2 regions of the Gracilibacillus sp. Marseille-QA3620 genome follow, and region 2 is predicted to be linked to the other one. Evidence: riboswitches for the same ligand, from Rfam matches in the RefSeq annotation. Region 2 holds a riboswitch; the other holds the start of a gene.
The links. Region 2 has a riboswitch for thiamine pyrophosphate ahead of thiM (hydroxyethylthiazole kinase). Riboswitches for the same ligand answer to the same signal wherever they lie in the genome.
Positions count from the first base shown of each region.

Region 1 (4,728 bases), 1.9 Mb from region 2:
ATTATTGTCGGAAATAGCAGCAGTTCTAAGTTAAGGAGCTTCTTCCTTGGCAGCGTGTCGGAAAAAATCATCAAAAATGCCAACTGCCCTGTCTTGGTGGCGAAATAACCGCAGAAACCTGCCAGCCTACATGCCTGGCAGGTTTCTTTTCATAAGCATGGTCCCTTCAACGACAAAAAATCCTCAGCTAAAGATAACTGGGATTCCATTTGTCGGTAAAGAAAAAAGAAAAACACTTAGGTGTTGATGCTTATCCTACTCGATTGACCAGCTCCTTAAACTTCTGCTGGGATACATCCTCATCCAATGAACTAAAAATACGATACCGGTCATCATCCAAAATTCGATAATGCTGACTGATCATGTTTTGCTGGAGTGTATATCCCTTTTCAGAGATGATATCATTCCACCACATTTTCCCGCCAAGCATCTTTTCTTTTCGGTAATCTATCTGTTCTCTCGACACAGTTTCTATGACTTCAAGCGGATCCCCGCCAAATAGCGTCTGTACAGTCAAGGTTTCACGGAAAAGCGATACAACAGCAACGACGGTTGTCCAACTTGCTTCGTTCCTTTCCTTCTCTATCTGCACAAGGGTCTTTTTTGAAATTCCAATAATCTCTGCCATCTTATCTTGTGTATAATCAACCTCAACACGGATTAATCTCATGCGTTCTGATATTAAACGAATTATCTCATCCTTCGTCATGCCATCCCTCTTCTCTTTTAATGTTATGGTACCAAACTATGTTTATGGAATATTTTACAATAACTGAACCACTAAGACTATTATAATAGAAATAAATGGAAATTTGATATTAATTTGTATATATTTACTAATTTTTTTATTCCCTTGAATCCGAAAAAAAAACCTACTGACAAGGCTGTCAGTAGATTTATCGTCTTCCATGCTGATTTTTTTTATGATTTTCACCTGTCTCTTTCATGTCGTATATTGCCTGACGAAGTTATCTTGCAAGAGGCTTTATAGCAAACTTGCCTTTTAAGGACTTTTTGGCATGCTTTATTAGACATATGCCCGCATACCCAAAGATGAGGTTACCAGCAATTACATCGAATATGATCGCCCCAGATAATGAGCAGGAAGATCATTGATGATGCAATATCCATCCTTTTTCACCTGCATAGAAAAAGCCGGAGAGCCTCCCTTTTAAGGGGTGATTCTCCGACATTACTTCCTCATTTCTTCTCCAGTTGGTTTTTATATTCAACCCATTTACGAATTGATACAATCACATCTTTCAATGCTTCGCCGCTCGGGGTCAATTCATACTGAACCTTCTTCAAGGAACCATCCAAATAGCTTTTCTTCACTAATTCTTCTTTTACTAATTCATTCAATCTTTCTGTCAGAACTCTGTCGGAAATTCCTTCAATCATTCCAGTGAGTTCATGATATCGTTTCGGGCCATCCAGCAAAGAGTAGATAATGATTCCCATCCATTTCCGTCCGATGAATTCAATTGTTTGATGAAAATCACTGCATATATGGCACTTCTGGCCTTTATCTAGTGCTCCTGGCATATCATTCGCCTCCAACCTTGTGCTCTTATTATCATAACATGAATACTTTACGTTGACACATTAACTTACTTTTGGTAAGTTATCATTATTAAGAAACTAACTTTAAGTAAGTTTACAAGGAGAGTATCTATGTCACATTTAGAAGAACTAATCAAACAGCGTAAATCTGTCCGAAGCTATAATTCGGAATTCAAGATGGATAAAGAGGAAATTCTGGAACTATTAAGTCTGGCATCCGAGGCTCCATCTTCTAGCAATTTGCAGCCATGGCGCTTTATCGTCATCCACAATAAAGAGCTTCAAAAAGAAATAAGAGCACTTGGCTTCAATCAGGCACAGATTGAAGACTCCTCTGCTATCGTTGCTGTTATAGGTGATATTGAAGCATATAAGAACGTCGAAAAAATATACAGCCTTAATGTTGAGAAGGGTTATATGGACCAAAGCATTGCTGATCGTACGATTAAACAAACATTGAACGCATACCCATCCATGCCGAAGGAAGCATTAATGCAAATTGCAGCCTATGATGCTGGCTCCATTGCCATGCAATTCATGCTGCTTGCTAAGGAACGCGGCTACGATACTATCACAATGGGCGGTTTCGACAAAGCTGCTTTTGCTAAGCGCTTTGACTTGCCTGACAATCATTTCCCAATCACCCTGATTGCTATTGGTAAAGCTGCAGCACCGGCATTCAATACAACACGCCTGCCTATTGAAACATTGACAACATATATCGACTAACAAAAAGCCGCCCAACTACAAGTGGGGCGGCTTTTTTCTATTCTATCATACATTAATGGGCCGGCTTCTTTAAGACTAATTGCGGAGCCGAAGATGAAAGTAGAAGAATGACTCCTCCAGAAACAATCACGCTCGGCAGCAAATAGGATAAATTATAAAGCAAAGAAAACACGATAACAGACTGACCATCTGCCGCGCCAGACCCAAAGAATACGACTCCCGCAATAAAGTGAGCAAGAAACCGCAAAGAGCTTCCAAGGAGAATACCCCCAACAACAAACATCATATTCCTCTTTCGATTCTTTCCATTGTCTGTTTGAATCTGACTGAACAGGATGCCTGCCAGACCAACCGCCGAAAAGGCGACGATATAGTCAAGAAACCCTTGTACAGGCGTCAATATATAAGCTGTTCCTGATACGATTTGCAGTAAGCCTAATAGCAGCCCTGTCACAACACCGCCTTTTACACCCCAGCGGATTGCCATAAGAAAGATTGGCACCATCGCAATAGAAATACTGCCCCCTTGTGCCCATAAACTAAGCGACATAATATTCCCCAGAAAATCAAATACAAATGCCAATGCTGCAAAAATAGCCACCTCTACCAAATACAATAACCGGTTGTTTCTCATCTTTTTCCCCTTTCTTTTTGGAGGAGTACCGAAGTCTCTCGAGAAAGCGGGCTAAAAAAATGCAAAAAAGCAATGTGCGTCAAAAAATGGCACACATTGCTTTACACAATCGCATTTATCCGCCACATTCCTACGCTAGAATTAACTAACAGGTTCGAAGGGTCAGAATTCGAACATTCACTCTCAGCCTCACAGGCTCCCCTTGTGGAATAATCTATATTCATGTACTTTCATGTTACTAGAATGGCTTTCCAATAGCAAGGAAAGTATACATCTGTTTCTTATGCAATCATTTCGTTTGCTTCTTGGTTTACTTCACGTTTTTTCTCTGATTCAGCAATAATAACCGCACAGGAAGCGTCCCCTGTGATATTTACAGCTGTTCTTGCCATATCAAGCAAGCGGTCAATTCCGAGAATCAGGCCAATCCCTTCAACCGGCAACCCAACTTGCTCAAGCACCATCGCAAGCAAGATCAACCCTGCGCCTGGTACGCCTGCTGAACCAACGCTTGCCAAAACAGCCGTAAAAATAACGGAAATCAGCTGAGGTGTCGTTAAATCAACTCCGTACGTTTGGGCAATAAAGACTACAGCGACTCCTTGAAGGATTCCTGTTCCGTCCATATTTATGGTAGCACCAAGCGGCTGAACAAAGCTTGAGATATTTTTCGGAACATTTAAGGCTCTTTGGGCAGTATCCATCGCTACAGGAAGCGAAGCACTGCTTGAAGATGTACTAAATCCTACAGCCATTGCAGGAGCAAAGTTCTTAAAGAAATCAATTGGATTTCGGCGGCCAAGAACGGCAATCGCTCCTCCATATACAAATACGGTATGGATGATTAACGCTAGGATAACAACCACCATGTATAGGCCCATACTCTTAATAGCAGACACCCCTTGGCTTCCTACAGCTGTTGCTACCAAGGCAAATGTCGCATATGGTGCCGTCTTCATGATGAAGTTAACAAGGTAAACCAGCACTTCTTGACCCTGCTCCAATAAATGGACCAGACCTTTTGTTTTAGAACCAAGTGCACTAATTCCAATACCGAAGAATATAGACATAACAATTACTTGAAGCATATTTCCTTCAGCCATGGCTTGGATTGGGTTTTTAGGAATGATATTGATGAGAGTTTCAATTACTGAGGGGGCTTGACTTGCCGTATATTCAGCAGCAGATAAGTTAACATGAGCGCTCGCACCCGGCTTGATAAGCAAGGCAAGACCTAATCCGATGGTGATAGCAAAAGCAGTCGTAGCCAAGAAATACAGCATGGTTTTCCCGCCAATGCGTCCGAGCTTTTTCGGATCGCCGAGTCCAGCAGTTCCTAATGTGATGGATATCAATACAATCGGCACGACAAGCATCGTGATTGCATTAATAAATAATGAACCAATTGGATCGAAGATATACATATCAAAGATGCCAAATAGTTCAGAGGAAAATTGATTCAGACCTAAACCAACCAATACACCTGTAATTAAACCTATAATAATTCTTATGGTAAGCTTCATTGATGACCTCCTCTAAATTCAAGCAAACGATTGTTTCCCTAACTATTGCAAGCCATAAAAAATTCCTCAAACGAGGATAATAGAAAAGAAATATTCAATCTTTTTAGATATCAACAATTACTTTTCTAATATAATAATAGACAAGTTTTTAAGAAACAACAATGGTAAGAATTACACGCATCAATCAATTCACTTTATGTAGACACAAAAAAGACGCTTCAACAGGAGCGCCTTAGGTTATCACCTTATTTAAAAACATAGCTTGTATGTTTTACATTA
Region 1 is NZ_CM143102.1:908,018-912,745, reverse strand. Features, by position in the region: gene ACY8DX_RS04605 (universal stress protein) at 1-108, shown strand, start outside; gene ACY8DX_RS04600 (helix-turn-helix domain-containing protein) at 251-709, opposite strand; gene ACY8DX_RS04595 (winged helix-turn-helix transcriptional regulator) at 1,201-1,545, opposite strand; gene ACY8DX_RS04590 (nitroreductase family protein) at 1,675-2,292, shown strand; gene thiT (energy-coupled thiamine transporter ThiT) at 2,345-2,926, opposite strand; TPP riboswitch at 3,037-3,139, opposite strand; gene ACY8DX_RS04580 (dicarboxylate/amino acid:cation symporter) at 3,208-4,449, opposite strand; gene ACY8DX_RS04575 (Lmo0850 family protein) at 4,726-4,728, opposite strand, start outside.
Region 1: it holds a riboswitch for thiamine pyrophosphate, as region 2 does, so the genes downstream of both, thiT (energy-coupled thiamine transporter ThiT) here and thiM (hydroxyethylthiazole kinase) in region 2, are expected to answer to the same signal.

Region 2 (4,728 bases):
GCACCAGCACTGCGCGGAATATGAGCGTTTTCCCCTGTCACACCGCCAATTGCGACAATTGGCAAATCTGGATATAGGATTTTCGTTTCTGCAATCAAGGCAGTCCCAGCAGGAGGAGGCGCATTCTCCTTCGACTTGGTTCCAAAGACTGGACCAATCCCGACATAATCAGCTTTCGCGCGATAGGCGATCGCCGCTTCTTCTTTCGAGTGGACAGATACCCCGAGCCACTTCGAGCCAATCCGAGCGCGGACTTCATCTACCCTTCCGTCCTCCTGCCCGATATGAACACCATCTGCATCCAGCTCAAGCGCCAAATTGACATCATCATTGACAATAAACGGTACTTGATACTGCTTGCATAAACGATGACATTCATGAGCCAATCTCTCGTATTCTATTCCCGTTCTTGCACGCTTGCCCTTTTCCCTGAATTGGAACATGGTGATTCCGCCCTTTAAGGCTTGCTCTAAAACTTCAAGAGGGTTTGCTTCCTTGACATTAACTGACCCCATCACAAAATAAACCTGCAGCTGTTCACGCTTCAATGATTTCCACCTCACATTTCTCCTTACTTTTTCTATAAGCAAAATGATTCGTCGGTCCACTTCCGCTTCCGAGCCCAAGCTCCTGCTCAATTGCCAGCTGGATAAATTGCTTTGCTGCTACGATAGACTCTTCCACCGTCCATCCCTGTCCTAAGAAGGCTGTAATGGCTGCAGAAAAGGTACAGCCTGTCCCATGGGTATGCCGAGTTCGGACACGCTTGGTTGTCATTTTAAACGAATGACCGTTCTCAAAGTACACGGCGTCCGTTGCAAAATCCGGGTCATCAACATGACCGCCCTTCATGACAACACAGTTCGCCCCAAGCTCAAGCAAATGCTCAGCCGCTTTTGCGATTTGATTCCCATTGTGGATTTTCATTCCCGTCAGTACCTCTGCTTCCGGTATATTCGGCGTAATAACCGTACTAAGCGGAATCAAATGCTCCCTTAGGTCACGGACAGCCTCCATTCCAAGCAGCTGCTCGCCGCCCTTGGCAACCATGACAGGGTCAACGACAAGCTGCAAATCTTGCATTCTGAGAATCTCCGCTGTTTCACGAATAATCTCACTTGAAGCGAGCATTCCTGTTTTAGCAGCCTGGACAGGAAAGTCAGAGAACACAGCCTCTGCCTGAGACCGGACAAATGCTGAGGTCGTGGCAAATATATCATGAACACCCATCGTATTTTGAGCCGTTAAGGCCGTCACCACAGATGTTCCAAAGACACCCAGCTCCTGAAAGGTCTTCAAGTCAGCCTGTATGCCTGCTCCTCCGCCGGAATCTGACCCGGCAATCGTCATCACCACATTCATGCTTCCACCCTCCCATTCGCTTGGATAAATAATTGATCTAGAAAGGCCGCTTGAAAGGATGCAGGAGTTGAGCTTTGCTGATACGCTTCCTCACTCGCCCGCTTATAAAGAGACAATCCTTCTGCAATTCTATCTAATCGATTTTCTGTATGGACAGCTAATAGCGCAGTACAAACCGAGCTGAGCAAACAGCCGCTGCCCGTAACCTGCGTGATAATCGGATGTCCGCCGCTAATCCAGCGTCCTTCCACCCCATCCGTTAGATAATCCCGTTCCCCCGTCACAATCACGAGGCACTCATATTTCAAGGCAATCTTCTTGGCCTCCTCCTCAAGGTCAATCGTCCCCGTGCCGCTGTCCACACCCTTCTGCTCCCATGCAGCTCCAGAAAGTGCTGCGAGCTCACCAATATTGCAGCGAATCGCATCTACATGAACTTCATCAAGCAGCTCTCGAACGGTGTCCTTCCGATACAAAGCAGCCCCGACCGCGACAGGATCGAGCAATACTGGGATTTGTCGCACATTAGCGGCCCTGCCCGCCTTCAGCATTGCCATCCTCATCTGTGGATTGAGTGTCCCGATATTGATGGAAAGGGCCGATGCCGCCTTAATGATCTCCTCCACCTCATCAGGGCCATCCGCCATCACAGGTGACGCCCCAATTGCCAGCAGGCCATTTGCCTGCAGATTAGCTGCCACATAATTCGTGATGCAATGAATGAGTGGATTCCTCTCACGTACTTGGGTGAATACATTTGTTCCTCCAGATAAATCGTTCATCTTCTCTCCTCCATTTTTTGATGGACGCAAGAAAGAAAAAAGCCCTTCTATCTCACTAGCAAGAATAAAAGGGCTTAAGCATCAGTATACGCCTGATGATCATTGCTCCCTACGCCAGTATTAACTAACAGGTTCTAAGGGTCAGGTTTTAACCTTCTCAACTCTAAAAGAGTCCCCCCGCAATCAAATGATTTATTTAGTTTTAGGAAACATCCCAATAACTCCTCGGAGTTATTGCGGCGAAAAGTTGTTCGAGCTCCGCCCGAAAACCTTCCTCTCAACTTTTCTGCCATCCGCCGGAGGCTTTAACTTTATTCAGCAGGAGTTTGCACTCGTCCCTGAAGCCTTCTTTCAACTTGCATTGAATTTGCCATAAAAAGCTGAATAAAGTTAAAAGCTCTCCAAAACAAATGGAGAGCTATAGTATACAAAAAATATTATACGATGCTCCCTACGCTAGTGTTAACTAAGTCAGGTTCTAAGGGTCAGGTTCTACCTTCTCAACTCTAAAAGAGTCCCCCTGCAAATGATTTGATTGGTTTAACCTTAACAAATGTTCCTAATTTTTTCAAGATTACATTCAAATAAATCCATAATAAGGACTCTGACTATTAGCATCATGCGCCCACCGGATAAGTGTCATGAAATCAAATACTGGCAGCTGCACGGCTTGTTGAATGGCATAGGCACAGGGAGGAAGATCGCTGCATTCCAGAAGAATGGCTCCAATTTCCGGATGTTTTTCTGTCATTTCAGTTGCCTTGCTGACAACTTCATTACGAAGCCGATCGTTATGGAATGCACCAGCACCATTTGAAATGGAAGAAAACTCAGCTCCCTTGCTAAGATCTCCGATAATAAGGTTGGATTCATCTGTAATCCCGCAGCTTTTTAAAAGTGCATCGGTCAATCCCTTTTCATAAGCAGTTAAAATACCAATCTTTTGTCCTGGCTTCAGCCCTATCTGAATCATATTCAACTGGACCAAACTGGATAAGAAGACAGGGATATTGAGGGCACTTGCAGTTTGAGCCTGAAAATTTCCGAAGAAGCCGCAAGCGCTAGAAATCACCTTTGCCCCTTCACTCTGCAGCTGCATTGCAGCCTCGATAATCCTCTTCTCTAATGAAGAATCCCCATTTAAGAGTCGCTTTCCTGTACAGCAAGGAACTAATTTATAGTGGACGGGAAACGGATAGCTTGAGTAGTTGGCGACATTACCGGGAATGACGGGATAATTGTTTCCATCGGAATAGAGGATGCCGACAGCAAAACCCGTTACATAGCGCCCTTTTTTCTGCTCAATCTGCCCTGAATGCATGCCTGGGCCGATATAACCGTATTTCATGAGATATTCTCCCCTTTCGTGACAGAGTTAGTTTCTGACGGAGGAGTTCATTTATACAGCATCAGTTAAACCTAAAAAAAAGAACCCTCATATGCGGGCTCTTAAGTGACTAAACCATTCTATATGTTGGCGATTTCCTCCGAAATCACCCTCACGATCAACCCAAGCTCCTCTTCACTCACACAAAGCGGCGGCGCCAAGGTTAATACATTATTGAACCCCGCAACCGTTGCTCCATTCTTCCCAATCAACACACCTTTTTTCTTGCATCCGGCAATAATTTGATTGACATGCTTAATGTCGAGTGGTTCTTTCGTTTCCTTATCTTTTACAAGTTCGATTCCGATGAGAAGACCTTTGCCGCGGATACTGCCGACATTAGGATGTTCGCCGATTGCTCCTGCGAGGTCTTCCCTTAATTGTTTTCCTAGCTTTTTCGAGCGGTCGTACATGCCCTCCTGTTCCATGATTTCAAGATTCTTTAGCGCCAGCGCACAGGCGGCTGGATTTCCGCCGAATGTATTGACGTGTCTGAAATAATCATATTCATCCGTTCCCTTGAAGGCTTCATAGATTTCCTTTCGAACAGCTGTCGCTGATAAAGGCAGATAAGCGCTCGTGATTCCCTTCGCCATTGTGATGATGTCCGGCTTCACCCCATAGTTCATGAAGCCAAATGGTTCTCCTGTCCTGCCGAAGCCGCAGATTACTTCATCGACAATTAGCAAGGCCCCATGCTTCTCACAGACTTCCTTGACGCCTGCCATATAACCGTCAGGCGGCATAATGACCCCGCCTCCAGTGATGATTGGCTCCATGATAACACCGGCGATTGTTTCCCCGAGCTCCCATGTCATAACTCGGTCCATTTCCTGTACGGATTGAAGTTCCTGCGGCTTGGTGTCCGCTATTTCTGGTGAACGGTACGTATCGGGCGGAGCTACGTGAATAAAGCCCGGGGCAAGCGGTTCATATTTATATTTGCGCTGAGCCTGCCCGGTTGCAGCCAGAGCGCCCATGGAGTTGCCATGGTAGGAACGGTAGCGGGAGATGAATTTGTAGCGCCCATGTTCTCCCTTTTGCTGATGATATTGCCTAGCAATCTTGAAGGCTGCCTCGTTCGCCTCCGATCCACTGTTAGAGAAGAAAACGACATAATCACCGCCAAGCATCTCGTTTAACTTCTCCGCCAGTACAATTGCCGGTGCATGGCTTTGGCTGAGCGGAAAATAAGCC
Region 2 is NZ_CM143102.1:2,829,470-2,834,197, forward strand. Features, by position in the region: gene thiE (thiamine phosphate synthase) at 1-548, opposite strand, end outside; gene thiD (bifunctional hydroxymethylpyrimidine kinase/phosphomethylpyrimidine kinase) at 538-1,362, opposite strand; gene thiM (hydroxyethylthiazole kinase) at 1,359-2,144, opposite strand; TPP riboswitch at 2,234-2,333, opposite strand; TPP riboswitch at 2,576-2,676, opposite strand; gene ACY8DX_RS14375 (aspartate/glutamate racemase family protein) at 2,725-3,492, opposite strand; gene ACY8DX_RS14380 (aspartate aminotransferase family protein) at 3,612-4,728, opposite strand, start outside.